3 regions of the Solibacillus sp. FSL K6-1554 genome follow, and region 2 is predicted to be linked to each of the others. Evidence: riboswitches for the same ligand, from Rfam matches in the RefSeq annotation. Region 2 holds a riboswitch; each other region holds the start of a gene.

Region 1 (10,173 bases), 1.0 Mb from region 2:
CATTAAAGGAACATTTAGAACTTTCTCTAATTGAAGAGGCTTCAGGAAAAGAAGAAACAGAGGAAATGGTTTCTAAATTAATCGAAGACTTCAAAACAATTATGGGAGCTTTAAATAAGGCAATGGAAACAGCTTCAGAAGAAGGCGATGACCGTACAGAGGATTTACTGAATGCTCAATTCCAAAGCCTTGAAAAGCATACATGGATGTTAAATGCTTATTTAGGCAACTAATATTGGATAAAACGACTCCGTTTTGGGGTCGTTTTTTTATTAATCATTTGATGGAATGACTGCACGATATATGCTTCCAATGTATAAATGATTTTATTGCAGTCCACCTTAAATATGAGGTGAGAATAATGGAAAAAAATAATGTTTATGTATCCGTTGCCAATTTAACATGCAATTTGCATCCTGGATCTTCGTATGAATTTGTTTTAAAAATGGAACCGCAAAAGGCCCGTGTATTTATGAAGCTGTTTAATCAGATGCAACATCTGGAAGCGTCAAATGCTTTCCGTGCACATATGCCGTTTATTCCATATCATTTGGACAGATTAAATCATGAAATCGACCACCGACTTAAAAAGGTATATGCCCTGATTCATGAATTTGGAGACGAGGAAGCGAAAAAGTTCGTCGAGCAACTGCCATACTTTACTCGATAATTAGGCGATTTGATTGAACCGTAGACATCTGTTCGTTACACTAATAAGAGGAGTTGAGCGAAAAGATGTTTACATTTATCGATGAAAATAATTTAAAAGTAGATTTAAGATTTGATGAAGGTCCTTTCGAAGTTGAACCTAAGCATGTATTGGCCCTTGTACAATATGAAGGGAAATGGTTATGTACGATTCATCACCGTCGTGGTGTTGAGTTTCCCGGAGGCAAGCAGGAGCCTGGAGAGACATTATACGAAGCGGCTATCCGTGAAGTTTATGAAGAAGCAAATGTTGTAATAGAAGATGTAAAATGGTTTGCCTACTACATCGTGCATGATGACATTCCCTTTTGCAAAGCGGTTTTTACTGCCAAAGTAAAGGACATTGAACCTTTTACAGGAGATCATGAAACAGAAGGCATGTTATGGCTGACAGAAGAGGATTTGTGGAAGCAGCCGAATTTAAGTTTCTATATGCGGGATGCAGGAATGAAAAAGATGTTGCAGGAAGTGAAAAATCATGAACGACAATGGTAAGATTTTTTCGATACGCAATTACCCATCACCGAATCCCCATATCCGATTAGATGAAATTACGTATTGGTCACAAGGCCTGCGTGTAAAAGGATTATTGGCACGTCCACAAGCGGCTGGTACATATGAAGCGCTTTTATATTTGCGTGGGGGGCTCCAATCAATCGGTATGGTGAGACCGGCACGTATTGCCCAATTTGCGATGCAAGGCTTTGTAGTATTTGCTCCGTACTATCGCGGAAATCGCGGGGGAGAAGGTAAGGATGAATTTGCCGGTGATGACCGTTATGATGCAATTAACGGTATAGAAGTACTGAAGCATTTTATTCAAGTGGACAAAGTGAATCTGTATGGTTTTTCCCGTGGTGGATTAATGGTATTGTGGACAGCGATTTTACGTGATGATATTAAATCGCTCGTAACATGGGCAGGTGTATCGGATGCGACAGCAACATATTGGGAGCGGGTGGATATGCGGCGCGGCTTGAAAAGGATTGTTGGCGGTACACCAAATAAAGTACCGGAAAACTATGATGACCGGACACCACTACTTGAAATCGAAAAACTTCAAACTCCGGTACTCATAATTCATGGTACAGAAGATCAGCATGTGGATATTGAGCATGCCTATAAACTAGAGCAGTACTTAAAAAAGGAAGGAAAATCTGTTGAGACATGGTTCTCATCCGGATTAAAGCATCATTATCCTCCAGACTTGAACCGTGACACTGTGAAAAACTTATGTAATTGGATGAAACGCCAAGAAAGTAAGAAGTCTGAACAGAACTAGGAAAAAAATAATAAGGGAAAACCTTATTTTATACAAAGTAAAAACAGCATTTTCCCCATAGAGGAAAATGCTGTTTGTTTTTGATTGAATAAAGTTGGTCATTAGTAAATTATACTAATGGGCCGCCTTTTTGAACGATTGCTTCATCAACATTCTCGAATTTCGTGAAGTTATTTTTGAACAGATCAGCAAGTTCAGCAGCTTTTTTGTCATATGCAGCTTTATCTGCCCATGCATCACGAGGATTTAATACGCTAGATGGTACACCTTCAACGGCTACTGGAATGTTTAATCCAAATACTGCATCTTGAGTTGTCTCAACGTTATTTAATTTACCATCGATTGCAGCACGAACCATTGCACGTGTATAAGAAAGCTTCATACGGCTGCCTACACCATATTCGCCACCAGTCCAACCAGTGTTTACTAGGAAAACTTGTGAACCGTGCTCATCAATTTTCTTACCTAATTGCTCTGCATAAACTGTTGCAGCAAGCGGTAGGAATGGAGAACCGAAGCATGTAGAGAATACTGGTTCTGGCTCTGTTACACCACGTTCTGTGCCGGCAAGTTTTGATGTGAAACCACTTAGGAAGTGATACATTGCCTGCTCTTTTGTCAATTTAGAAATAGGAGGTAATACACCAAATGCATCGGCTGTTAAGAAGACGATTGTATTTGGATGACCTGCTACTGATGGTAACACAATATTGTCAATATAGTCGATAGGGTAAGCGACACGTGTATTTTCTGTTAATGAACCGTCAGCATAGTCGCATTCGCGTGTTTCAGGATCTACCGCAACGTTTTCCAGTACTGAACCAAAGCGAATTGCATTATAAATTTCCGGCTCATTTTCAGCAGATAGGTTGATTGTTTTTGCATAGCATCCACCTTCAATGTTGAATACGCCGTTATCAGACCAACCGTGCTCATCGTCACCGATTAATTTACGATCTTTATCAGCAGATAAAGTTGTTTTTCCCGTACCAGATAGACCGAAGAATAATGCAACATCGCCACCTTCACCAACGTTTGCAGAGCAATGCATTGGGAAGATACCTTGTTCAGGCAATAAGTAGTTCATAATACCGAAGATTGACTTCTTCATTTCACCTGCGTACTCAGTTCCGCCGATTAAGATGATTTTCTTTTCAATAGATGTTATAATGAATGTTTCCGATCCTGTACCGTCTACTTCAGGATCTGCTTTGAAGTTTGGCGCAGATACGATTGTAAACTCGGCAACATGTTTAGCCAATTCGTCTGCTGTTGGGCGGATGAACAATTGATGACAGAATAGATTATGCCAAGCATATTCATTAATTACTTTAATGGATAATTGAGACTCTTTGTCTGCACCTGCAAAACCGTTGAATACATATAACTCGTCACGTTCTTTTAAGTAATTTACAACTTTCACATAAAGTTTATCAAATACCTCTGCAGAAATCGGACGGTTAACTTTGCCCCAATCGATTTTATTGTTGCAAATTTCTTCTTTTACTATATATTTATCTTTTGGAGAACGGCCAGTGTATTTTCCTGTTTGGGCACGTAATGCACCTTCAACAGTCAGCACGGCTTCTCCGCGTGATGTAGCTTTTTCAACTAATTGTGGAACAGATAATTGAGTTTTGATGTTTTCCCCGTTTAAAAGTTCTTTCAGCTCGTTAGCAATTTCTACCGAATTCATCTATTAAATACCATCCTTTTTTATAGTATTCCCTTATAGAGGGGAGTTGATTCCTAATTCAAAAATAGTATAACACATTAAGTGAAATAATCTATACTAATTGCAAATTATTTTTTCCGGAATTTTAAACATTGCGAAATACGTCAAAATTTGTTGACAGCACTTGTTTTTTTGCGTAAGATGTTTAATTGAACGGATACTCTTATCCCGAGCTGGTGGAGGGGCAGGCCCTATGAAACCCGGCAACCTGCGTATATTTTATACGTGTTGGTGCCAACCTGATGCAAGGGCAAAAATTCCCTTGAACGATAAGAGTGAAAGGTAACGAAACGTAATATCCTTTCCTCACGTGTGATGAACACGGCTATGAGAGAAAGGATTTTTTTTATTTTGTTTTACAATTTCGTGCTGAGCGAAAATTATATAGTTACAGCCTTTCAGACCCTCGTGTTAAAGCAAATATAGCTTGACGTTAAAAGGTAGATACGCATTAGCGTAATTGCTTTATATAACGGACATGGGTAATGAGTACCGTATCAATAAAAAACAATTGCCAAAGTGATTTAGGAGGAAATGACATGACAAATCGTCGACTGTTTACATCAGAAAGTGTAACGGAAGGACATCCGGATAAAATTTGTGACCAAATTTCGGATGCCATTTTAGACGCTATTTTAGCTGCAGATCCAAATGCACGTGTAGCTTGTGAAACTACGGTAACAACAGGCTTAGTACTAGTATCTGGTGAGATTACAACTTCTACTTATGTAGATATGAAAGGAATTATCCGTGATACAGTGGCAGAAATCGGCTACACACGCGGTAAGTACGGCTTTGATGCGGAAAACCTTGCAGTACTAGTAGCTGTAGGAGAGCAATCACCTGACATTGCACAAGGTGTTGACCAAGCATTGGAAGCACGTGAAGGTTCAATGACGGATGATGAACTGGAAGCAATCGGTGCAGGCGACCAAGGATTAATGTTCGGCTATGCATGTAACGAAACACCGGAATTAATGCCGATGCCAATTTCTTTAGCTCATAAATTAGCACGTCGTTTAACAGAAGTACGTAAATCAGGAGAATTGGAATATTTACGTCCGGATGGTAAAACACAAGTAACAATCGAATATGATGAAAACAATGAACCTGTTCGTGTGGATACAATCGTTATTTCAACACAGCATGATGAAGAAGCAACATTAGAACAAATTCAAACAGATATTAAAGAGCACGTTATTAAACCGGTTGTTCCTGCTCAATTATTGGATGAAGCAACAAAATACTTCATCAACCCAACAGGTCGTTTCGTAATCGGCGGGCCTAAAGGAGATGCAGGTCTTACAGGTCGTAAAATTATTGTTGATACTTACGGCGGCTATGCGCGTCATGGTGGCGGAGCATTCTCCGGTAAGGATGCGACAAAAGTTGACCGCTCTGCAGCATATGCAGCACGTTATGTTGCTAAAAACATTGTAGCAGCTGGCCTAGCTGACCGTGCTGAAGTGCAACTGGCGTATGCAATCGGTGTTGCACAACCTGTATCAATCGCGGTTGATACATTCGGTACAGGAAAAGTAGAAGAATCAAAAATCGTGAACTGGGTACGTGAGCTATTTGATTTACGTCCTGCGGGCATTATTAAAATGCTTGATTTACGTCGTCCGATTTATAAGCAAACAGCAGCATACGGACATTTCGGTCGCACAGATTTAAATGTGCCATGGGAAAGTACGGATAAAGCGGCTGAATTGAAAGCTAAAGCAGGAATTTAATATAATAAAAAGGAGCATCCAGTTTAATGGATAGCTCCTTTTTTATGATCTTATATAAGATTTCTTTTTAACAAGGTATAGATTTATAAGATTCAAAGAGGGGAATGACTGTTAAATTATTTTTGAAGTGATTTATAGTATTGCCCTTTTGCCACATATTCTGAAATTATCCGATCCATATCTGCGCGATCTTCTGCTGTCACTTCACGTACGACTTTTGCTGGGCGACCCATCGCTAAACAATTGGGAGGAATCACTTTTCCCGGTGGTACAAGACTGCCGGCACCAATAAATGCACCCTCGCCTATAACAGCCCCGTCCAGTATGATGGAACCCATACCAACTAAAGCGCGTTTTTTAATTGTACAGCTATGTAATGTAACTTGATGACCTACTGTTACTTCGTCTTCAATAATGAGAGGGGCAGCGGGACTTTGGTGAAGGCAGCTCAAATCCTGGATACTGACACGGTCACCAATTATAGTTTTGTTTACATCGCCACGAATTACCGTGTTAAACCAAATTGAAGTTTCGGCACCGATTGTTACATCACCGGTAATTGTGGCATAGTCTGCAATGAATGCAGAAGGGTGAATCGTTGGTATTTTATCCTTATAAGGGTAAATCATGTGCATTTCCTCATTTCTTCTATAAAATTGTAGATAAATCTATAGATATCGTAACAAAACGTGAAGATTTTTCAATTAACATTTCTTTTAGAACGGAATGTATTATAATTATACAAATAAATAGTAATATAATGATGCCGATGTTAAAGAAGGTGCAATATCGTAATTTTTTGATAATCGGCAAACTCATTCCTGAATTAAAGGATCACGTGTTTATGTCATAAAAATATTTTATATGTAAGGAGTATTGGCCATGTGGAAATGGGAAACAGAGCAACAACCAAAAGCCGTAGTCGTTATTCTTCATAGCGCATATGAACATCATCGGTGGTACGCATGGTTAATTGAAAAGTTCCGCAGCTCACACTTTCATGTTGTAATGGGGGATTTACCTGGACATGGAGAGCAAGGAAAGTATACAACGTATCATGATGAAGATTTTAAAGAATATTATAAGTATACAAAAGTATTATTGAAAGTGGCACTAGAATATAACGTACCGCTTTTTATCGTAGGAAATGGCCTAGGGGCTGCAATAGCTACGTATGTACTTCAGAACAATAAAATAGAATGTGCGGGTGTTGTTTTAGCATCCCCCTGGTTTAATTTAAAGCTGGCACCGGGAAAATTGTCGAATGCTTTATCAAGCTTCAGCGCCATTACATCGAATGTTAAGCTGAAACATGAGTTGGAGCCTCACCATCTTACGCGGAACACAGATGTGTTAATGGAACTAAAAGAGCAATTACCGTTGAAGAGTATGGTGACGGTAAAATGGTATCGCGACTGGCAGCAAATGTCGCGGACAATCCGTAACCCTGAATTGAAGTTTCCGGATATCCCAGTATTATTAATGACGGGTGAAAATGATAAAGTTTCAGACATTAGTACATCTAAGAAATGGATAACAGAGCATACGCTTTCCGAGTTTCACTATAAGCAATGGAAAGGTTGCCTCCACAGCCTTTATTTTGAAGTGGAACGGGAAGATGTTTTTAAATTTACGATAGATTATATTAATAATGTTTTAAGAGACTTGGGATATATTATTGAATAGTGATAAGCCTAACAAAATCATACTTTGTTAGGTTTATTTTTATTTCCTTAAAAAAAATATATCGAAATTTTCGAATATTTGTAATATACTAAATTTCAAATTAATACATTATTTCAACAAAGGGGGTATAGTATGGGTTTCTTGAATGATTTTGTAGGATGGGCCAACAATATTTTATGGGGTCCTGTTATGATTTATGGTATTTTAATCGTTGGTTTATTTTTCTCTATCCTAACAAAGTTTGCACAAGTCAGGCTAATTGGAGACATGTTCAAGTTAATGTTCAAAGGAGAAAAATCAGAAGCAGGTGTATCTTCGTTCCAGGCATTGTCGATTGCATTGTCGGGCCGTGTCGGTACAGGTAATATCGTTGGTACCGCAACAGCTATTGCATTCGGTGGTCCGGGTGCGGTGTTCTGGATGTGGGTGACAGCATTTATCGGGGCATCAACGGCGTATATGGAGTCGACGTTAGCTCAGATTTATAAAGAGAAAAAAGATGGACAGTATCGTGGTGGTCCGGCGTTCTACATTGAAAAAACAACTGGAATACGTGCATTAGGTGTTATTTTTGCCATTGCGATGATTATCTCTGTTGCATTTTTAATGCCTGGAGTTCAGGCAAATGCCATCGCAGGTGCAGTTGATAATGCATTTGGAATTGAACCATGGGTAACTGGACTAGTTACGATTCTCCTGCTGGCGGTTATTATTTTTGGTGGTGTTAAGCGTATTGCAAATGCTGCCCAAATTTTAGTACCATTCATGGCATTAGCGTATTTGTTAGTAGCGGCTATTATTATTATTATGAATATTACAGCTGTGCCTGAAGTGTTTGCTTTAATTTTCCGTAGTGCTTTCGCTACAGATGCAGTATTTGGCGGGATGATCGGTAGCGCAATTTTCTGGGGTGTAAAACGTGCCATCTACTCAAACGAAGCAGGTCAAGGTACTGGTGCACATCCAGCTGCTGCTGCAGAAGTATCGCATCCTGCAAAGCAAGGTTTAGTGCAGGCAGCTTCAGTTTATATTGATACAATCTTGGTATGTACTGCAACAGCATTAATGATTTTATTCATGGGTACATACAATGTCCATGAGGGTAGTCAAGACGGAGCTCTGATTGAAGCAAAAATGGATGAGACGATTACGTATTCAGGCTTTACACAAGCAGCTGTAAATGATGCGTTCCCATCTTTAAATAACTTTGGTTCAGGGTTTGTCGCAATTTCTTTATTCCTATTTGCTTTCACTACATTAATGGCATATTACTATATTGCTGAAACAAATGTTTCGTATATGTTTAATGGCAGTGCAAGACGTATCGGGATATTGTTAATGAAATTCGTATTATTGGCTTCGGCATTTTACGGCACAGTTAAAACGTCCGATTTAGCTTGGGCATTCGGTGACGTTGGTTTAGGATTAACGGTTTGGATTAACGTAATTATGCTATTATTCATCATGAAACCGGCCCTCATTGCGTTGAAGGATTATGAGCAACAGAAAAAAGAAGGAAAAGACCCAGTATTTGATCCGAAAAAACTCGGAATTAAAAATGCTGATTTCTGGGAGACATATAAGAAAGATTAGTAGATTAAAAGGAGCAGCTAGTTAAAAAGCTGCTCCTTTTTTTATGGAATAATACTGATGTAGTGCCTCAAATTGTTCCGCAGTAAAATCTTTTTGTCCGCGAATATATTTTTCATATAAATTATAGTAGCAAATCGTTAAATACTTATCATTATGGTGGCGGCTGTATGGCGGATAGTATTCATTTTCAGACAAACGAAGATCGACAAAATAACGATCCATCTTATCAATCGTACGAATTGTAATGTTTCTGGCGCGCATTTCCTTCAGAACAATTTGCGTATAAATATATAAATCCTCTTTTGGGTATTCATAAATATAATTGATTAATACATGGTTGTCTTCCTTCACGAAAATGCTGTTCAACTCGCGCCACTGGGCAAGCAGCTGACTTTTTGGGATAAAGGGAATTAACTCGGTATGCCATAAACGCATCATTTCACCTCATTAAGGATATGAAAAAGAGCTAAGAAAACTTAGCCCTCTATCGGAAATTCTTTTACTTTTTCTAATGCAATGATAAACGGGGGATCATTTTTCTGATTCATAAATTCATAGCGCAGAACATGTACATGTTTTTGCGGTAAATCACTTACATAGCGGATTACTTCATCGCGCTCATTTTTTCCGCCTTCGTGACCGTGATAGACGACTAAAACGATCATTCCTCCGACTTTTAACAGCTTTAACAAACTTTCGATCGCTTGGATTGTAGTATTCGGCTTTGTCACAATTTCATGATTGCTGCCGGGCAAATAGCCAAGATTGAAAATTGCTGCTGATACGGGTTTATGAATATAATTTGCTACATTTTCATGTCCGTCTTTTAAAACAATAGCCCGATGCTCGAGTGCATTGTCGAGCAGACGGTGCAATGTCGCATCAACCGCTTCTTTTTGCACATCAAAAGCATATACATAGCCGTCATCCCCAACGAGATTTGCTAAAAAAAGAGTATCATGTCCATTTCCAGCTGTTGCATCGACCGCAATATCACCCTCGGAAACCGACATTTCCAATAATGTTTGGGCATATTGAAGAACACGTTCTAATTTCATTTGGACACTTCCGCCTTATAAAACTTCCCTTGATAAGAACCTCTACGTTCCAGCTCTGCATCAATTCCGTTCAGAACTTCCCATTTGTTGACAGACCACATCGGACCGATCATTAAATCGATTGGACCATCACCAGTAATACGGTGGACAATCATTTCAGGCGGAATAATTTCAAGCTGATCTGCTACAAGCTGAATATAAGCATCCTTTTCCATAAATTCCAGCATGCCTTTTTCGTATTGCTTCACAAGTGGTGTTCCTTTTAAAAGGTGCAGAAGATGGATTTTGATACCTTGGACATCGAGCTTTGCCACTTCACGGGCCGTTTCCATCATCATATCGTAATCCTCTAGCGGCAATCCGTTAATAATATGC
Region 2 (10,173 bases):
ATTTATATCCCCCTAGCTGTATAGTCATTCGTACAGTAAAATCAGTATACCAGAGCTCTGGAGGAAAACTGTTCCAAAATTGCTGTATTTGGAAATTGAAAGAAAAAGTAAAGAAGCGTGATGATATTGGATTACTGGTTTAGTTTAAACACTTCATCAATTACCCTATTTAAAACAGCATATCGATTTTTTATCCTTACAACTCAATCATTTTAGCGCTATAATATCTCTAGAGGTGAAGAGAATGTTTATTTCAGAAACAACAGTAGAAGTGCGCTATGCGGAGACCGATCAGATGGGTGTAGTTTATCATGCCAATTACATCATTTGGTGCGAAATCGGGCGTTCACAGATTGTGAAGGATTTAGGATTTAATTATGCGAAGCTTGAAGAAGACGGGTATTTATCACCTGTTATGGATTTCTCGATTCAATATAAAGCGGCGATGCGCTATGGACAAACGGCGACCGTTCGCACATGGATTGAAGAACATACGAAGCTTCGTACTACATATGGCTATGAAATTCTGCATGAAGACGGCACCGTTGCCGTAACGGCGAAGTCTCAACATATTTTAGTGAAAAAGGAAAACTTCCGTCCGGTCGCATTGAAAAAGATTGATGCTGCTTGGGATGCCAAATATGCGGAAGTTGCGAAAATTCAAAGTTAATCGACATGTCCTGTTAAATTGATAACAGGGCATTTTTTCTTTATCGAACAGACGAATATTGTTATAATCATATACGACCTAACGGAACTGTATATAAAAAACTATGAGGGAGGTGTGTTCATGGCACCAAAAACAATCGCGAATATTCAAACCCGCTGTCATATTTTATTGACGAATACGGCACGTGAAGCGATGAAGGAGCATGTTCCAGATGAACACGCCTTTTTTAATTTACAGCAATATTTCATTGTCGCGATCGAGAAAGTATCAGTCGATGCAGAGCAGACGCATTTGACCATCTTTTTCGACAATGAAAAAAATGTAAAGCTTAAAAACAAGTTTGAAGAGCGCGTTGTCATCATGGACTGTGTTTTCGACCCGAAAAACGGGCTTGTGGCGAAAAGTTTTCGAACACGCGGCAAAGGGACACCGGTTGTCACAAATCGCCGCGCCACGATGAAAATCCGCTTCGTTGCCTCCCGTATTAGCGGCCATACATACCAGGAGCCGTTTCTAAAGGCAATTGACGAATTACCGATTGCACAGGAACGCTTTGATTATGTCAATAAGCGAATCAGCAGCTGGGAAGGCTATTTAAAAGTATTGAACAAAAATGCGGACATTGAAGATATTCACGCCCGTTTTTCAAGTGTGACGTTTGATGCCGACTTTTCTCATATGACCGTCCGAATTAATAACCTTGATAAAAAACAGTGGAAACAGCTGGAGGGGCTAAGTGCGCGTTTACGCGGCTATGTCCAGGAAATCGGAGATGTTGCCAAAATCCGGCGTAACGAGAATACCGTCGAAATTGCGTTAAAACCGTATTACAGTAATTTAGCGCGGAGAAATGAGCTTCAGTTCCAATCAGAAGACATCGAATTCTCCAATGCTGCAACGAAATCTCAGCTAAAACGCCTTTTAAAAGGGTTTGAACGTTTAAAAGAAGGATTGGCCGCAAATGCGAACCTCGAAACGATTCTATTTGAAGATAAACCAGTCATTGTCGAACGCAGACAAACGATTCCTCTACATTTTCATAATCGGCTGAATCCTTACCAGCAACAGGCAGTCGAAGGGGCGATGAGTTCCGAAGATCTGTATGTCATTCAAGGTCCGCCGGGTACTGGTAAAACGACAGTTATTTCGGAAATTTGCTATCAAAATGCAAAAGCAGGACTGAAAACACTTGTTGCTTCCCAATCAAACTTAGCAGTCGACAATGCATTAAGCCGGCTTTTATCAAACAAGGATATCCGGATTTTACGCTACGGTCGTACAGAAAGCATTGAAGAAGAAGGGAAAAAGTTCATTGAAGAAAATGTTGCGACCTATTGGCAGGAGCAGACATTCGAAGCAATCGGCCATGAAATTTCGCTGCATGAAAGAAAAGAACAGCTTTTAAATAATGAGATCAATCAAGCACAAAATGAAATTGCAGCGCTTGAACAAAAACAAAAAGAGCTCGAACTGCAAATTGCACAAAAAGAAGCGGCAAAAGCCGAATTGCATGTTTTGGCCGAAAAGATCCTGGCATTGAAAAAAGAACTGACTGAATGCAAAAAAGAACTGGAAGACAATGAACGCAAACTGGAAAAACTGCAGGCAACACAGAGCACAGTAGCAGAAACCGTTGCGAATTTTGAACAGCAATTAAAAGACGGCTCGACTGTCGAACAACTGACTGAACAAGCGCAACAGTTAAAAGAAGCGAGAGAAAACTTCCAGCAGCAACTTAAGCAAAGTCACTATAAAGCGCAACTTGAAAACTTCCAGCAGCGCTTTAATGGGATCAACACGCATATCGAAAAGGCAAATGAAACGTCACAGTATGATTTGCTCGTAGATAAAATCACATCGTTGAAAAAGGTATATGAAATTGAAGAGTTCATGAGTGAATACAATATTCGCCGGAACTATGCAATGGACCGTTTACTTACAGCGCTTGATCGAATTCAGCCGCAAATGGAGCAGTATAAACCGATTAAAGATGTGAAGGAACGTCTGGAAAAGGCATTGCATTACAGTGAAACGGCGTTAGGTATTCATGTAACACCGGATAGGCTGGATATGGGCCATCATTATACCCTTGAAGAGATTCAGGAGTTTTTGACGAAGCTTAGCATCGCTTTTCGGGACCGTCGCGTAAATGCCCAAAACGGAACCCGCTCCATTCAGGGCATTCATTTGCGCATGCAATATATCGAGCAGCTGAACAATAAATATATGGATGCAATCCGTGAAACGGTGCTCATTTTCGAAAAGCTGAAAGAAGAAATTATTCTTCAGTTTAAAGAGCAAAATGATGTGAAGGCACAGCATCTTCAGCAATTGGAAGAAGAGGCAACAGCGGTAAAATCCCAAATGGATGCGATCAATGAAAAAATTGATCCATCGATTATGCTGACCCATACAACGGATGAGCTGGAAGAACTGCTCGCAACAAATGAACTGGATCAGATGAAAACTGAAACACAGCGCCAAAACCGTGAAAAAGTGGAGCTTCAACTGAACAAAAAGGCGGAGGAGCTGGCAGTTTTAAATGAACAGATTGCCCTTGGTACTGAGACTGTCGAACAGTTAACAGTTCGCTTTAAAGGGATCAACAGCGAAGGCGTCCAGCTTGAAAAACGCCGGACAGAACTGGAGCAGCTGACAAAGCAGAACCCTGAGCTAGCGATCATCGAAGTAAACGAAAAGATCGAACAGCTTACTGAACAGATTGCGACTCTAGAAGTGAAAATTAGTTTGCTTCCGGTAACAGCGGAACTTCAAAACGAATGGCACGGCTTATTGAAAAATGCCAATGCCCATGACTTGGAGGAAATCCGCAAACTGTATGTGAAACACGCCAATGTCATCGGAACAACATGTGTTGCTTCAGCGAATAAAGAGTTTATGGACAACTATCCGACATTTGATGTTGTCATTATTGACGAAGTTTCGAAAGCAACACCACCTGAACTGTTACTGCCGATGTTAAAAGGTGCCAAAATCATTTTAGTTGGGGATCATCACCAGCTGCCGCCACTTGTCGGGGATGCGACGTTTGAAGAGACATTGGAGCAAGTTGTGAAGGAAAGTACAACATTTGAAGAAAAACGGGAGCTTGAAAAGTTACTGGAAGAATCATTGTTCGAGCGACTTTATAACAATCTGCCGTCACAAAACAAAACAATGCTCGCACTTCAATATCGTATGCATAAAAATATTATGTCAACTATCACACCGTTTTACGAAAATGAATCCGAACAGCTGCAATGCGGGTTAGAGGATTCGGATGCTGTACGTGACCATTTCCTTGAAACATCCAAAATTTCGAGGAAACACCATTTACTATGGCTCGATATTCCAAATGATAAGCCGTATTTTGAAGAGCGTATGAAAGAAGGTTCGAGTCTTTTTAATTTGGCTGAGCTGGAACAAATTAAACAGCAGCTACTTGAATTGAATGCAGCGACAGAACAAGCGAAAGCACAAGGATTCATTCCGCAGGACGCATTAAAATCGGTTGGCGTTATTTCTTTCTACGCGGAGCAAGTAAAACGCATCAACCGTTTGATCGAACAGGAAATCAGTGTACCGCATTTACACATCCGTACAGGATCAGTCGATAAATTCCAAGGGATGGAGATGGATGTGATTATCGTCAGCATGGTGCGGAACCATGACAATGAGCGCGGAGAAATCGGGTTTGCGAAAGATTACCGCCGCCTTAATGTTGCATTATCCCGCGCAAGGGAACTGCTGATCATGATCGGCAGTACTGAAATGTTCACAAAGCGTCCTAAAAGCGCGAAAACACGGGATATGTATGCCCATGTATTAACGACAGTAAAAGAGCAAGACGGCTATTATGCTGTGTAGAAACAGGGGGATTGAATGGATTTACAAAGTACAGTTTTACAGCTGCAGAAAGAACTCATCCAAAACCCGTCCATTGAAATAAAAAAGCAAATGCAATATGCTATTCCGATTCACACATTGGAAGTAAAATATCATCCGGTGATGCGCAATGCGATGGATATTTTAATGAAGATGATGCTCATTTCATTTGAGAAGGCAAAGCTGAAAAATGTTGAGTTATTAGCCGAAATTTTGTTAGTGGAACCGTTATTTATTCATGATTTGACGAATAAAATGTTACGACTGGGTATGATTGTGAAGGAACAGGAATTTGCACTTACCGCTAAGGGTAAGGCACAGCTGGAATCGGGCATTTTTGAAGAGGAGCTTGAAGAAACAAGTTATTTTATTCAATACAGCCCGATCCATGAGCAGCCATTGGAGGGTGACCTGGAGGAATTTGCGGATTTGGAAGAGTTTCCGGAGCCTTTCCCGACAATCGAAACAGAAGAAATCGAAGCAATTGAAGAGAGAGTGCTGATTGATTTCATACAACAGCGACTTTCCGAACAACCGGTGGCGGAAGATGAAGTACCGCACTATATAACGAGTGTTGTTTCGACGGAATCGATCCAGATTAATGATATACCGGTCCTATGTTTTTTGCTTTTCGATCAAAAGGAAAACAGACATTTTATGCGGGTATACAATACATTGACACGTGTATGGGATGAACAGCTGGAGACAATGTTATTCAATATAGAAAAAGAACAGTTGTAGTAAGCGTGAAATAATATTTTTAGAATTATTGCAAAATTATAAAGTACATGATACACTAATGACAATTTAATAGTCTTATCAAGAGAAGCGGAGGGACTTGGCCTTATGATGCTTCAGCAACCTCTAGTTCAACTAGAAAGGTGCTACTTCCAGCAAGGTGTGAACCTTGGCAGATAAGAACGGGTAAAAAGGCCCCTCTCATTTCTGTTTTGCTGGAATGAGAGGGGCTTTTTATATTGTTCTGGAACAGTTTGTTTCATTCATAAAACAATGCATTGCCTGAAAACTACAGATTATTAAAAGATTGTTGAAAAAGTTTATGAGGGGGAAAGTGGAATGCCGATTAATATCCCGAAACATTTACCGGCGGGTGAGCTGCTTAGAAAAGAGAAGATTTTCGTCATGGAGGAAGACCGTGCGAAAACACAACAAATTCGACCATTAAATATTTTAGTGTTTAATCTAATGCCTGAAAAAGAGAAAACCGAACTGCAGTTGCTGCGCTTACTCGGTAATACACCATTACAGGTAGATGTGACATTTTTAAACACGGCTACATACGAATCAAAAAATGTTTCCAAATCGCATTTAGATACATTTTACCGAACGTTCGACCAAGTGAAGCACCGTCGCTTTGATGGGCTCATTATTACAGGAGCGCCAGTAGAGAAAATGGATTTTGAAGATGTTGGCTACTGGAATGAGATTACGCATGTTATGGACTGGGCAGATGAACATGTCACTTCGATTATGTATATATGTTGGGGCGCCCAAGCTGCCTTGTATCACCATTTTGGCATTGGAAAATTCGAATTGCCGAAGAAATGCTCCGGTGTTTATTCCCATGTGATTACGGATTTAACAGTAGATTTAGTGCGGGGATTCAGTGATGAGTATGTGGCACCGCATTCACGCCACACGTCGGTTTCAATTGATGAAGTGCGGGCACACCCTGACTTGCGACTATTAAGCTATTCGGATGATGCAGGCGTGTTTATCGTTCAATCGAAAAACAATAAACATATTATGATTACAGGGCATCTGGAATATGATGCAACGACTTTATCGGATGAGTACTTCCGAGATATTGAGAAAGATCCGGACAATACGGAAATTCCGATCAACTATTTCCCGAATAACGACCCGTTGCAGGCACCGAAAAATGTTTGGCGTGCCCATTCGCATCTGTTGTTCTACAACTGGCTGAACTACTACGTATACCAAGAAACGCCGTATGAATGGCATTACGTCGATGAAAATATTGAATATCATATTTAATGCTTATAAATGAAACGAACCAGCAAGAGATGGACTCCTGCTGGTTCGTTTTATTTAATTGCGACCCAGGCACGTTCGCGTTCAATCTGCAAACTAATTTCCCGCCCGAAGAAATCGCTTAATAATTCGTCTGTTAAAACAACTTCGCGTGCATTGGCTTCGACATTTTTTCCGTCTTTCATTAAAAGTACATGGCTAAAACAAGGAAGTATTTCTTCTACATGATGCGTCACGTAAATTAGGGTAGGGCCGTTTTCTGCCTGTGCAATCTGTTCTATTGTTTGCAGCAAGTTTTCCCGTTCGATTAAGTCCAGACCGCCACATGGCTCATCCAATATTAAGATTTCCGGATCAGCCATAATGGCCCTTGCTATTTGAACACGCTGCCGTTCACCTTGAGACAAATGCTCGAATGATTTATTTGCTAAATGGTCACAGTGAAAATGCTTCATAATAGAAACCGCATGGTCAATTTCTTCTTCCGTCACATCATTGAAAAGGCGAAGGGCACCGAATTTTCCGCTGAGCACGATTTCAATTGCATTATCCTGCCAGTTGAAGTTATCGATCATCGCATTGCTGACCCAGCCGATCCGTGTCCGCAGTTTCGGTATATACGTCTTGCCATATGTTTCACCCAGTACTTGGACCTTACCTTCATTTGGCCAAATATAGCCGTTAATAACTTTCAGCAACGTCGTTTTGCCGGATCCGTTTAACCCTAAAATAGCCCAATGCTGTCCTTTTTGTACATGCCAGCTTAAATCATTTAAAATCTTTTTGTCATTGCGATATAAATGGATATTTTCAATATGTATCATTTTAAAAACACCTCCACTTACTACTATGCACCTTTTTTCATTGTCGTGAAAGTATTTTTTGAAAATTGTAACAATTTAAATGTAAAAAAAAGAAAGCAAACGCATAATGCTTGCTCTCCTCATTATTTATATAACAACACTTTCGACACCTGCTGCGCGGTGGAACAGCTTTCCGTTCCATTTGAGTGCCCATTGTACGACAGGCCCTAAGCCGAACGCCATAAATACAGTACCGACTCCGACTGGTCCGCCCAATACAAAACCTAATACAGCAACCGTTACTTCCATTGTCGTCCGTGCGCGGTTGACACTCCAGCCGAGGCGATGCACCAACAGCAGCATTAATGTATCACGAGGTCCTACACCGAGGTTTGCGACCATATACATCCCGCAGCCGAAGCCGAGCAGGACAACGCCAACAACAAACGCCAATGTTTGTTCTAACAGTGTATTCGCATCCGGTAATACTATCAAAAATATATCAATAAAAATCCCTGTCAGGAACATGTCCAAATAAGTCCCTGCTTTTGGCAATCTTTTTGTGAAAAACGTATCAACAGCCAGAATTAGCAAGCCCAAAATAATGGACCACATACCGACCGTCAAGCCCAAGTTTTTTTGTAGTCCGATATGAAGGACATCCCATGACCCAACGCCCAGTATTTGTCCTTTGATCGTCAATGCGACGCCTAATGATAAAACAATGATGCCTGCAATAAAAAATACGCAGCGCCAATAAAATTCCTGTTTCACTTTCACATGTAATCCCTCATCAATCCTCAATATAATCCTTACTCATTATAACGATTGAATCGGCAAAAATGGATTTACAATAAATTCGAAACATTTGAACTTTTTGAGCTGCAAATAGACCCGATTAGAATAGGGAATATAGGTATTTAATTTTCATATGAATAGCGCAATTCATCGGACGAATTGTCGACATCTACAACTAAATGATGTTCATTAAAAAACCATTCATCGGATTTTTCGATATAATAATGAATGCCTTCAACAACTGTTTCAACGCCTATTTCATGCGGCTGTTCCCGGGTCATGCCTAACGAAAAACCTTCATGAAAAGGTGAAGAACCTCCATATCGTGCATAAAAGCGAATAAAATCGCCTTTTTCTACTTCCATCTCTTGTTTAAACCAATTGAGTGCTTTTTCTGATAGTTTGATTTCCATATGTTTCACCTCTATTGCCATTATGCAGTAAATAAAAAAAACTTACAAAGCTCGCGTTCTGAATTTCAGGCACAAAAAAAGACTGAAAGGAAACCCCTTCAGTCAACAGTTTAAAATCCTTTAATTTTCGGTTCAGTACCCGCTTTAATCCGCTTAATATTTTCACGGTGACGGTAAAAAATAAAGCCTGCCAAAACGACAACTAAAATGAGTAATGCATATTCACCTGTCAGCATCCAATGAACAATTACATAAATAACGGCCACAGCGGATACAATCATAGATGACAAGCTCACCATCTTAGTTAACTTTAAGGCGATGACAAATACGATGATTAAAATTAAAAATAACGGTAAATTATAGCCTAAAATAACACCGCCGCTTGTAGCAACCGCTTTCCCTCCACGGAAGCTTGCGAAAATCGGGAACATATGGCCTGCTGCTGCAATCACACCCAAGAATAGCGGGTGGACAGTGCTGTCTGCAAAAAACGGCAATAACGGTAGCAATACCGCAGCCGTTCCTTTTAATATATCAATAAGCAATACGGCAATACCCGGTTTTTTACCTAATACCCTAAATGTATTGGTCGTTCCTAGATTGCCGCTGCCTTGTTGTCGAATGTCCGTTTTGTAAAAAATTTTGCCAATCCACAAAGCTGATGGAATGGAACCGATTAAATAAGCACAAATAATAATTAACGCGTTGATCAAGTGTTGTGCTCCTTTCGAATTCAGAATTACTACTTGGTACTAATAGTATGTATCGAATATTTTACAATGTTTTTTAATAGAAGGAAAGAGGTATTATTTTTTCGTCCATCGTGAAAAAACAGGGAAAAAGTTACATTTTATTGTTTGCTACTAAAGGATATGCTTTTAAACGTTCGTTTTTGATGATACAATTAATCTTTGCAAAGCCTAAATCAGTACCTTTAAACATTGACATCATGCATATTTGAGCGTACGATTAGGTAGTAAATAGAACGTTTGTTTGTATTTTTGGAGGGGATTACATTTGGTAAAAAACCAAACCGGTATTTCGTATAATGAAGATGCCATTCAAGTATTAGAAGGTTTAGAAGCCGTACGCAAAAGACCAGGGATGTATATTGGTTCTACAGATAGTCGAGGTCTTCACCACTTAGTGTATGAAATTGTAGACAATGCAGTGGATGAAGCGCTTGCTGGATATGGAAATCATATCATCGTGAAGATTCATGAAGATAACAGTATTAGCGTGCGTGACCATGGTCGTGGTATGCCAACAGGTATGCATAAAATGGGTAAACCAACCCCGGAAATTATTTTCACCATCCTTCATGCAGGCGGAAAGTTTGGACAAGGCGGCTATAAAACAAGTGGTGGTTTACATGGTGTTGGTTCATCTGTTGTAAACGCCTTATCATCATTTTTGGAAGTAACGATTTACCGTGATAACCAAATTTATCGCCAGCGCTTTGAGCAAGGCGGGAAACCGGCGACATCGCTTGATATGATCGGGAAAACGAAGGAAACAGGAACACTCGTACATTTCCTGCCGGATCCATCGATTTTTTCTGTCATTAAATATAATTATGATACATTGG
Region 3 (10,173 bases), 1.1 Mb from region 2:
AAAGAATTACGTTATTCAAAAGAGCATGAGTGGGTAAAAATTGAAGACGGTAAGGCAACAATCGGTATTACGGATTTCGCACAATCTGAATTAGGTGATATCGTATTCGTAGAATTACCTGAAGTAGGCGATGAGATTTCAAAGGATCAGCCATTCGGTAGTGTAGAGTCTGTAAAAACAGTTTCTGAACTATATGCACCACTTTCTGGTAAAGTAGTTGCAATTAACGAAGAATTACTGGACAACCCAGAATACGTTAATGAATCTCCATACGGAAATGCATGGATGGTTACTGTTGAGTTAACAAGTGAAGCGGAAGTTGAAGAATTATTAGACGCAGATGCTTACACTGCATTAATCGAACAATAATATGAAACACTAAAGCCTTCTATAGTAAGGTTTTAGTGTTTTTTTGTTATTCTATACATAAAGGTGACTTTGAAAGGAAGCGTGTACGTATGGGAAAATGCCTTGTTGTCGAAGGACGTGCCGATAAGTTGAGATTAATCCCGATTTTAGCAGAGGACGTGACAATTATTTGTACAAATGGCACAATAAGCGAAGTCAATTTGATTGATTTATTGGAAGGTTATGAGCAAGATGAAATTATCACTATGTTTGATGCAGATAAAAACGGTGAAAAGTTACGTAAACTGATGAACCGTGCATATCCTGAAGCACAACAGCTAATCATACCTCACGAATATTTTGAAGTAGAAAAAACACCTACTAAAATCTTAAGGGATATTTTACTACGGGCAAAATTTTTAGTAAAAGAAGGATGACAGTATAATGGAACAATGGACGAAACAGCAATGGGAACAAAACGTACAACAATATGATCAGACAGCATTTTTCCTATATACGCCTATGTGCGGCACATGTGAAGTATCGGAAAAAATGTTGGAAGTAATTGAGAAATTACTACCAGATCTCCCGCTTGGTATGGCAAATATCAATTATTTAGGGGATTTACCTTATGAACTGAAAATTGAAAGTGTACCTTGTTTAATCGTTTCAGACAACGGAGAACTAACGAATAAAATTTATGCATTTAAATCCGTACCGTTTTTGTATGAAATATTAAAAAAGTAATTGACGTAGTCACTTTGTCGTGATAAAGTAACATTCATAATAATAAAACTTAATAACGTTGCTCTTATAAAGAGAGGTGGAGGGAAGTGCCCTATGAAGCCCGGCAACCAGCGATTACGCAAAGGTGCCAATTCACACAAAGTGTAAACTTTGAAAGATGAGAGAACGGTTTACCGTATAAATGTATGTGAAACCTTTCTACTTGTCTTGGTAGAAAGGTTTTTTTCATTCAGCGGATGTTTTGGATGAAAAAAAGAACATGATTTTGAAATAGCAGGAAGGTTATTTCAATTTAGAAGGAGTACAACCGATGATTGATATACAAAATATTACAAAAGTGTATAACACGAAAAATGGTAAGCTTACGGCAGTTGATAATGTAAGCCTATCGATCAACAAAGGAGAAATATACGGTATTATCGGCTACAGTGGTGCCGGTAAAAGTACAATGATTCGCCTATTGAACGGTTTGGAAAAGCCAACGACAGGTTCTGTCATTGTAGGTGGTCAGGATATTGCAAAAGCTTCCGGGGCTAAATTACGAGAAGCACGTCAAAAAATAAGTATGATTTTCCAGCACTTCAATTTACTTTGGTCACGTACCGTTGAAGAAAACATCGCATTTCCACTTGAAATAGCAGGTGTTTCAAAAGCTGATCGTGAAAAACGAGTAGAAGAGTTAATTGAACTTGTTGGTTTAAAAGGAAGAGGGAAAGCGTATCCTTCTCAACTTTCAGGCGGTCAAAAGCAGCGTGTTGGCATTGCCCGTGCGTTGGCAAACAATCCGGAAGTGCTTTTATGTGATGAAGCGACTTCAGCACTTGATCCTGAAACAACGGATTCAATTTTGGAATTGTTGCTTGATATTAATAAAAACATCGGACTTACAATTGTACTCATTACACATGAAATGCATGTTATCCGTAAAATCTGTAACAGAGTAGCTGTTATGGAAGCCGGAAAAGTAGTGGAACAGGGAGATGTATTACAAGTGTTCCAACATCCGCAAGCACCGATTACGAAAAACTTCGTGTCGCAAGCTTCTGGTGAAACACAAGAAACGCAAGCATCACTGGAACAGATTTTAGCCAATTATCCAGAAGGCAAAATCGCTAAATTAACATTTGCAGCGGCAACGACAGAACAGCCTGTCATCTCACAAATGATTAAGCAATTTGACGTAGTTGTTAATATAGTGCATGGCAAAATCTCAAATACAACGGGCGGTTCGTTTGGTACATTGTTTATTCATATCGATGGCGAGCCAAAAGCAGTCGCGGAAGCATTAAGCTTTTTAGCGAAGCAAGAAATTCAGGCGGAGGTGATTGAGCATGTTTAATCAATTATTTCCGAACGTAGATTGGGGTAAAATGCTCGAAGCAACATATGAAACAATTTATATGACGGCTGTTGCGACAGTCATCACATTTATACTAGGACTTCTAATTGGTATTGTCTTATTCTTAACGAGCGACAATCAATTATGGGCAAATAAAATTGTACACTTTTTGACAGGGTCATTCGTGAATATTTTCCGCTCGATTCCATTTATCGTCTTGATCATTTTATTAATTCCATTTACGAAGTTTTTACTTGGAACCATCCGTGGTGCCAATGCAGCATTACCTGCGCTTATTATCGGTGCAGCACCGTTTTATGCGCGCATGGTGTTAATTGCATTAAGAGAGATTGATAAAGGTGTTATAGAAGCGGCTCGCTCAATGGGAGCGAAAACTTCTACGATTATTTGGAAAGTGCTGATTCCGGAAAGCTTACCGGCATTAATTTCAGGTATTACTGTTACAGCTGTCGCTTTAGTAGGGTATACAGCAATGGCCGGTATCATTGGTGCGGGTGGTTTAGGAAACCTGGCATTCCTTGATGGTTTCCAGCGTAACCGAACAGATGTGACTTTAATGGCAACTGTATTGATTTTAGTAGTCGTATTCATCATTCAATATATTGGGGATTTCATCACAGCAAGAGTGGACAAACGATAGTTAGTGGCTCGTAAGGCCGTAATTATAAATATTGGTGCATCGAAACAATATGGACGCAAACTTTTATAAAAGTGCGCGTCTATACGAAAAATAATCAGAATATAGAAAAAGTTTCGATGGGCCGAAAACAAACTAATAAAAAAGGGTAGGTAAAACAAATGAAAAAGTTATTATCAAGCGTTATTTTAGGAGCTTCAGTACTTGCATTAGCAGCATGTGGAGGAGAAGATGAAAAATTAGTAGTTGGTGCATCGAATACACCACACGCAGTTATCCTTGAAAAAGTTAAACCGATATTAGAGGAACAAGGTATTGAGCTTGAAATCGAACCTTATACAGATTATGTACTTCCAAACCAAGATTTAGATAACGGTGATCTAGATGCGAACTTCTTCCAGCACATTCCATACTTCGAAGCACAAAAAGCAGATTTCGATTATGACTTTGCAAATGCTGGCGGTATTCACATCGAGCCAATCGGTATTTACTCTAAAAAATATTCATCTTTAGAAGAACTTCCTGAAGGTGCAACGATTTTACTTTCTAACTCAGTGGCAGACCATGGACGTATGCTTTCATTACTTGAAGCACAAGGTTTAATTACATTAGCAGAAGGTATTGATAAAACAAAAGCAGAGATAAAAGACATCGTAGATAATCCGAAAAACTTCGAATTCGATGCAAACACTGCGGCTGAATTATTAGTGCAAATGTACGAAAATGAAGAAGGGGATGCGGTATTGATCAACTCAAACTTCGCAATCGATAACGGCATTAATCCATTGGAAGATTCAATCGCAATCGAGTCTAGTGAATCACCTTATGTAAATATCATTGCAGTAAAATCTGGCGATGAAGATTCAAAAGAAATTAAAGCATTAGTAGATGCATTACGCTCGAAAGAAGTTCAAGACTTTATCGTCGAAGAGTGGGGCGGCTCTGTAGTACCAGTTTCAGGCGAATAAAAATAATCCAAAAACCATTTTCTCCATTGGGGAGAAAATGGTTTTTTCGTTTCATAAAATTATCTTTCCTAAAATGGGATTTCTCCATATCCAATGAAACTTCTACTTCTATCCAAGCCTTTTATTGGAATCGTGTTAATCGTGAATAAAAATTTGATATAAAGTCGACAAATACTTGTTCGGATGGGGCAAGATCTCTTGATGTTGGTGCAATAATGCCGACTGTACGTCTTATATTAGGTATGGTGATCGGCACTTTGACGGTCATGCGCGGTGTTGAATCATAGAGTGAACTTTCCGGTAAAAGTGTCACACCTATTCCTGCAGCCACAAGCCCTTTTAATGCATCCATATCTTCTCCCTCGGTAGTGATATTCGGCATAAAGCCTACAGAGCGGCATGCATCAACGGCAACTTTGTTTAAAATATAACCTTCAGGAAAGAGTACAAATTGATCGTGACGCAAATCAACAAGGTTAATCGATTCTTTTTTCGCTAGTGGGTGTGTTGCGGGCAACAAAGCATGGATGTTTTCGCTGAACAGCACTGTTGTATTGATTGCTTCGTCTTTTGGTGGTAATGGTCCAAGCAAAGCTAAATTCAGCTCGCGATTTTTGACTGCATCAATCAAATATTTATAGGACCCTTGGCGTAGATGAAAAGAAATTTCCGGGTATTCTTTTTTAAATGCAGAAATGACGGTCGGCAATACATAGCTTGCCAAACTTGTAGGGAAACCTATTTTAATCGTACCTTTTGCCGGGTCTAAATATTCTTCTACCTGCTTTGCAGCAAAATCAATTCCCTTGAGTGCGGTAATACAATGTTCCAAGAAAATCTTCCCAACTGGCGTCAACTTTACGTTACGCCCGATTCGTTCAAAAAGCGGTGTTCCAAGTTCTTCTTCCAAGTTGGCAATTTGTCGGCTGATTGCAGACTGGGCAACGTGTAAATGCTCCGCAGCTTCAGAAATATGCTCGCGTTCTGCCACCTCTACAAAGTAACGTAACTGTCTTAATTCCACTATTTCCACCCCATTCATCTAAAAAGTAGATTGTTTATATCCAAACTATATATTGTTTATATTATTTCGAAAACTTTAAAATGTAAATACGGTATTGAAAGAATGAGGGGGAATGGATATGAGTTTTCATCAGTTACCAGAAGCGCAAGGGTTATATAATCCTGAATTTGAACATGACGCATGCGGAATTGGCATGTATGCAAATATAAAAGGAATACCTTCACATCAGATTGTAAAAAAAGGGCTAGAAATGTTATGTCGTTTAGAACACCGTGCTGGACGTGGCGGAGATGGCAAGACAGGTGATGGAGCAGGGCTGTTAGTTCAAATCCCACATGCTTTCTTTCAACAAAACTGCGCGGAACTTAATTTACCTGAAATGGGTGAATATGGTGTAGGACAAATTTTTTTCACGGAAAATGAAAACGAACGCCAAAAAATTGAAGAAAAGATGAATGAATTAATTGGACAGGAAAATCAGCAACTGATCGGCTGGCGAACTGCTCCGACAAATAAAGAAAATTTAAGTGATATTGCTAAATCGACTGCCCCGGTTGTTCGCCAAGTATTTATTCGTTCTAACGAAAACGACAATAAGGCGTTCGAACGAAAACTGTATGTCATTCGCAAACAGCTCGAACATTGGGCGACAGAGCAGCAGTACGAATTGTATATTCCAAGTCTTTCAAGTCAGACGATTGTATTTAAAGGATTGCTTTCACCAGAAGAAGTAAGTGAATTTTATGTGGATCTGCAGGACGAAAGCTTCGTATCCGCATTGGCACTCGTGCATTCACGTTACTCGACGAATACATTTCCATCTTGGAAACGGGCCCATCCGAATCGCTATATTATCCATAATGGGGAGATTAACACATTGCGTGGCAATATTAACTGGATGCGTGCACGTGAGCAACAGTTCGTATCTGAAGCGTTTGGAGAGGACCTTGAAAAACTTTTACCGATAATCGATACAACGGGATCTGATTCTTCAATGCTTGATAACGCATTTGAATTTTTTGTATTGGCTGGACGTTCACCGGCTGAGACAGCGATGATGATGATTCCGGAACCGTGGACAGAAAATCCGCGCATTGATGAAGACCGTAAAGCGTTTTATCAATATCATGCAAGTTTGATGGAACCGTGGGATGGACCGACTGCTATTTGCTTCACGGACGGCAAACAGATTGGGGCCATTTTAGACCGTAACGGCTTGCGTCCAGGAAGGCTTTATGTGACGAAAGACGATCATGTTATTTTCTCTTCCGAAACTGGGGTTGTCGATTATGCTGAAGAAGACATTCTTTATAAAGATCGATTAAGTCCAAGTCGTATGCTGTTGATTGATTTAGAGCAGGGGAAAATTATTTCGGATGCGGAGCTGAAATCCGAAGTTGCAGCAGAAAAACCTTATGCAGCATGGCTGGAAGAAAATATGATCAAACTTGAATCGAAGAGTGAGCAGTTACCTGAAATAAATGAGCTGACATTACGCCAGAAAATTCACGGCTATACATTTGAGGATGTACAAAAATATATTGTACCTCTTGCAAATGAAGGAAAAGATCCGCTTGGCTCGATGGGGAACGATACCCCATTAGCTGTTCTTTCAGATAGACCACAATCATTATTTAATTACTTTAAGCAGCTGTTTGCACAAGTGACAAACCCGCCGATTGATTCTATTCGCGAACATGTCGTGACATCGACAATGACGTTGCTTGGAGCGGAAGGTGATTTATTACAGCCGAATGCGCAAAATGCACGTCGCCTCCTGCTGAAAACGCCGGTGTTAACAACTGCAGAATATGAGCAGATTGTAAATAATAACGAAGAACATTTTGAAGTAGCGGAAATCTCGTTAAAATTTACCGAAAATTTAGAAAGTGAACTTAACCGAATCAAAACGGAAGCGGAAGCTGCTATTTTTGGAGGTAAGACAATTATTGTACTGTCTGACTATATGGATGATGCTAAGCAGTTAACAATGCCCGTTCTTCTAGCAGCGAGTACAATCCATCAATATTTAGTGCGAATCGGTCTACGTACGAAGGCGAGCATTATTGTGAACAGTGCGGAAGTTCGGGAAGTTCATCATTTTGTTGCATTGATCGGCTTCGGTGTTGACGCCATTCACCCGTACTTAGCATATGCAACAATTCATGAGGCAATTGAAAATGGTCATTTATCTGTACCGTTTGAAAAAGCGATTCAAAAATTCCGAAAAGGTGCAGCGGATGGTGTCGTTAAAGTGATGTCGAAGATGGGAATTTCAACAGTTCAATCTTATCGCGGTGCCCAAGTGTTCGAGGCAGTCGGGATTTCAAAAGAAGTGATCGACGAGTATTTCACAGGTACGGCTTCACAAATTGACGGCATTGACTTACAGACAATCGGAGAAGAAGCAAAACGCCGCCATGAGGAAGCGATGCAATCGATGTCAGCCCAACTGCAATCAGGTTCGGATTTCCAGTGGCGTGCGGACGGAGAGCATCATGCGTTTAATCCGAAAACTATCCATACACTCCAATGGGCGACTCGTAAAAATGATTTTGGATTGTACCGGATGTATGCAGAAATGGCTAATGAAGAACGAATTGGATTTTTACGTAATCTATTCGACTTTAAAAAGAATGAACGCCGAATCCCTATGGAAGAAATTGAATCAGTGGATTCCATCGTAAAACGATTTAAATCAGGGGCCATGTCATTTGGTTCGTTATCGAAAGAAGCGCATGAAACATTGGCGGTAGCGATGAACCGTCTAGGTGCACGTTCGAATTCAGGTGAAGGTGGGGAAGATCCGGCCCGCTTTACAATCGAACCAAATGGTGATAACAAGCGCAGTGCAATAAAACAAATTGCATCAGGACGATTTGGTGTGAAATCGCATTATTTAGTGAATGCCGATGAGCTGCAAATTAAAATGGCGCAAGGGGCGAAACCAGGGGAAGGCGGGCAACTGCCTGGCAATAAAGTTTATCCTTGGGTAGCAGATGTGCGCGGTTCCACTCCTGGGGTTGGTTTAATATCACCACCGCCGCATCACGACATTTATTCAATCGAGGATATGGCTCAGTTAATTCATGATTTAAAAAATGCAAACCGTCATGCAAGAATTTCTGTGAAACTCGTAGCAAAAGCGGGTGTTGGTACAATTGCTGCAGGTGTTGCAAAAGGTGCAGCGGACGTCATCGTCATTTCTGGCTATGACGGAGGTACAGGGGCATCGCCGAAAACATCGATTAAGCATACGGGCTTACCGTGGGAGCTTGGTTTAGCGGAAGCGCATCAAACATTGATGCTCAATGGACTTCGAGACCGAGTGACATTGGAAACGGATGGCAAGCTAATGACGGGAAAAGATGTCGTGATGGCAGCACTTTTAGGGGCAGAGGAATTCGGTTTTGCGACTGCACCGTTAATCGTATTAGGCTGTGTCATGATGCGTGCCTGTCATCTGGATACTTGTCCGGTAGGTGTAGCAACGCAAAACCCGGAACTCCGTGCGAAATTTATGGGATCAGCTGATCATGTCGTCAATTATATGCGTTTTGTCGCTGAAGAAATGCGCGAATATATGAGTATTCTAGGATTCCGTACTGTGGAAGAGATGGTAGGTCGTACAGATGTTTTGCAAATTTCAGATCGCACAGCAAAACATTGGAAAGCAAGTCAGCTCGATTTAACGGCACTGCTTCATCAAATCCAAGGAACACGCACTAAACAGCATCAGCAAAATCATAATATTGAGGGAAGTTTTGATTTACAAGAGTTATTACCGCAAGTTTCAAAAGCAATCGAAGGAAACGAGCGAATCGAGTTAAATTATTCGATTAAAAATACAGACCGAGTAATGGGAACGATTGTCGGCAGTGAAATTTCCCGGAAATACGGTGAAGCAGGTCTGCCGGATAACACAATTAACTTAACGTTTACAGGCCATGCTGGTCAAAGTTTTGGCGCCTTTATCCCAAGAGGAATGTCGATGCGTGTAGTTGGGGATGTCAATGATTACTTCGGTAAAGGATTGTCAGGAGGAAAAGTGACAGCGATTGCACCGATTAAAGGTGAACAGGAGAAAAACGTTATCGCCGGAAATGTTTGTTTATATGGAGCAACGAGCGGTAAGGCATTTATTAATGGGCGTGCTGGCCATCGATTCGGTGTTCGTAATTCAGGTGCTGAAATCGTTGTTGAAGGAATTGGGGATCACGGATGTGAGTATATGACAGGCGGTAAAATCGTTATATTAGGGGATGTCGGTCAAAACTTTGGTGCCGGAATGTCCGGTGGTATCGGCTATATTCTGCCGAGTGATGGGGAAAAGTTCAAAGCGCAGTGCAATACGGAAATGATTCACTTTGAAAAACTGACAGACCCAGCGGAAATTGAATCTGTCCGCCAATTAATTATTCAACATTTGGAAGAAACGGATAGTTCCTACGCATTGGACGTTTTAGCAAAGTGGGAGCAGTTTGTTCCAAAATTCGTTAAAGTTGTGCCAACAGATTATAAAATTATGGTTGATAAAATAAACCACTACACTGCAACTGGTTCTACAAAAGACGATGCAGCAATGCAGGCATTTACGGAAGTGACGACTAGTCAGAAAAAGCTTGTGAGCACAAAATAAGAGGGGGTTTCTAGTATGGGAAAAGCAACGGGTTTTATGGAATTTAAACGAGAGAAAGTTCAGGAGCAACGACCACTAGAGCGACTTTCAAATTGGGGCGAATATGCAAGCAGGTTATCTGATGAAAAATTACAGACACAAGGTGCACGCTGTATGGATTGTGGAACGCCATTTTGTCATATGGGGATTGAAATTCGCGGTACTGCAGCAGGGTGTCCGATTCAAAATGTCATCCCTGAATGGAATGACTTAGTCTATAAAGGGAAATGGCAAGAAGCGTTGGAACGTTTGCATATGACGAATAATTTCCCTGAATTTACTGGCCGTGTTTGCCCTGCTCCATGTGAAGGGTCGTGTACACTTGCTATTACGGATCCAGCTGTCGCGATTAAATCGATTGAACGTACGATCATTGATAAAGGATTTGAAAATGGCTGGATCACACCACGT

Evidence for each region. Region 2 has a riboswitch for S-adenosylmethionine ahead of metA (homoserine O-acetyltransferase MetA). Riboswitches for the same ligand answer to the same signal wherever they lie in the genome.
Region 1: another riboswitch for S-adenosylmethionine. It lies ahead of metK (methionine adenosyltransferase); the one in region 2 lies ahead of metA (homoserine O-acetyltransferase MetA).
Region 3: another riboswitch for S-adenosylmethionine. It lies ahead of MHB58_RS15180 (methionine ABC transporter ATP-binding protein); the one in region 2 lies ahead of metA (homoserine O-acetyltransferase MetA).

What each region holds. Positions count from the first base shown of each region.
Region 1 is NZ_JBBOSS010000001.1:2,945,320-2,955,492, reverse strand. Features, by position in the region: gene MHB58_RS14645 (Dps family protein) at 1-233, shown strand, start outside; gene MHB58_RS14640 (transposase) at 362-670, shown strand; gene MHB58_RS14635 (NUDIX hydrolase) at 736-1,203, shown strand; gene MHB58_RS14630 (alpha/beta hydrolase family protein) at 1,187-1,990, shown strand; gene pckA (phosphoenolpyruvate carboxykinase (ATP)) at 2,100-3,686, opposite strand; SAM riboswitch class I at 3,886-4,001, shown strand; gene metK (methionine adenosyltransferase) at 4,265-5,461, shown strand; gene MHB58_RS14615 (gamma carbonic anhydrase) at 5,578-6,090, opposite strand; gene MHB58_RS14610 (alpha/beta hydrolase) at 6,344-7,147, shown strand; gene MHB58_RS14605 (alanine/glycine:cation symporter family protein) at 7,280-8,740, shown strand; gene MHB58_RS14600 (pyrimidine dimer DNA glycosylase/endonuclease V) at 8,762-9,175, opposite strand; gene MHB58_RS14595 (class I SAM-dependent methyltransferase) at 9,217-9,798, opposite strand; gene MHB58_RS14590 (TIGR01212 family radical SAM protein) at 9,795-10,173, opposite strand, start outside.
Region 2 is NZ_JBBOSS010000001.1:1,899,813-1,909,985, forward strand. Features, by position in the region: gene MHB58_RS09270 (AraC family transcriptional regulator) at 1-2, opposite strand, end outside; gene MHB58_RS09275 (acyl-CoA thioesterase) at 245-670, shown strand; gene MHB58_RS09280 (AAA domain-containing protein) at 791-4,537, shown strand; gene MHB58_RS09285 (nucleoside-diphosphate sugar epimerase) at 4,553-5,296, shown strand; SAM riboswitch class I at 5,369-5,476, shown strand; gene metA (homoserine O-acetyltransferase MetA) at 5,633-6,574, shown strand; gene MHB58_RS09295 (ABC transporter ATP-binding protein) at 6,625-7,395, opposite strand; gene MHB58_RS09300 (YczE/YyaS/YitT family protein) at 7,522-8,148, opposite strand; gene MHB58_RS09305 (HesB/YadR/YfhF family protein) at 8,295-8,585, opposite strand; gene plsY (glycerol-3-phosphate 1-O-acyltransferase PlsY) at 8,696-9,298, opposite strand; gene parE (DNA topoisomerase IV subunit B) at 9,603-10,173, shown strand, end outside.
Region 3 is NZ_JBBOSS010000001.1:3,018,618-3,028,790, reverse strand. Features, by position in the region: gene gcvH (glycine cleavage system protein GcvH) at 1-369, shown strand, start outside; gene MHB58_RS15190 (toprim domain-containing protein) at 459-785, shown strand; gene MHB58_RS15185 (thioredoxin family protein) at 793-1,095, shown strand; SAM riboswitch class I at 1,157-1,259, shown strand; gene MHB58_RS15180 (methionine ABC transporter ATP-binding protein) at 1,406-2,434, shown strand; gene MHB58_RS15175 (methionine ABC transporter permease) at 2,427-3,095, shown strand; gene MHB58_RS15170 (MetQ/NlpA family ABC transporter substrate-binding protein) at 3,254-4,060, shown strand; gene MHB58_RS15165 (LysR family transcriptional regulator) at 4,182-5,084, opposite strand; gene gltB (glutamate synthase large subunit) at 5,203-9,723, shown strand; gene gltD (glutamate synthase small subunit) at 9,739-10,173, shown strand, end outside.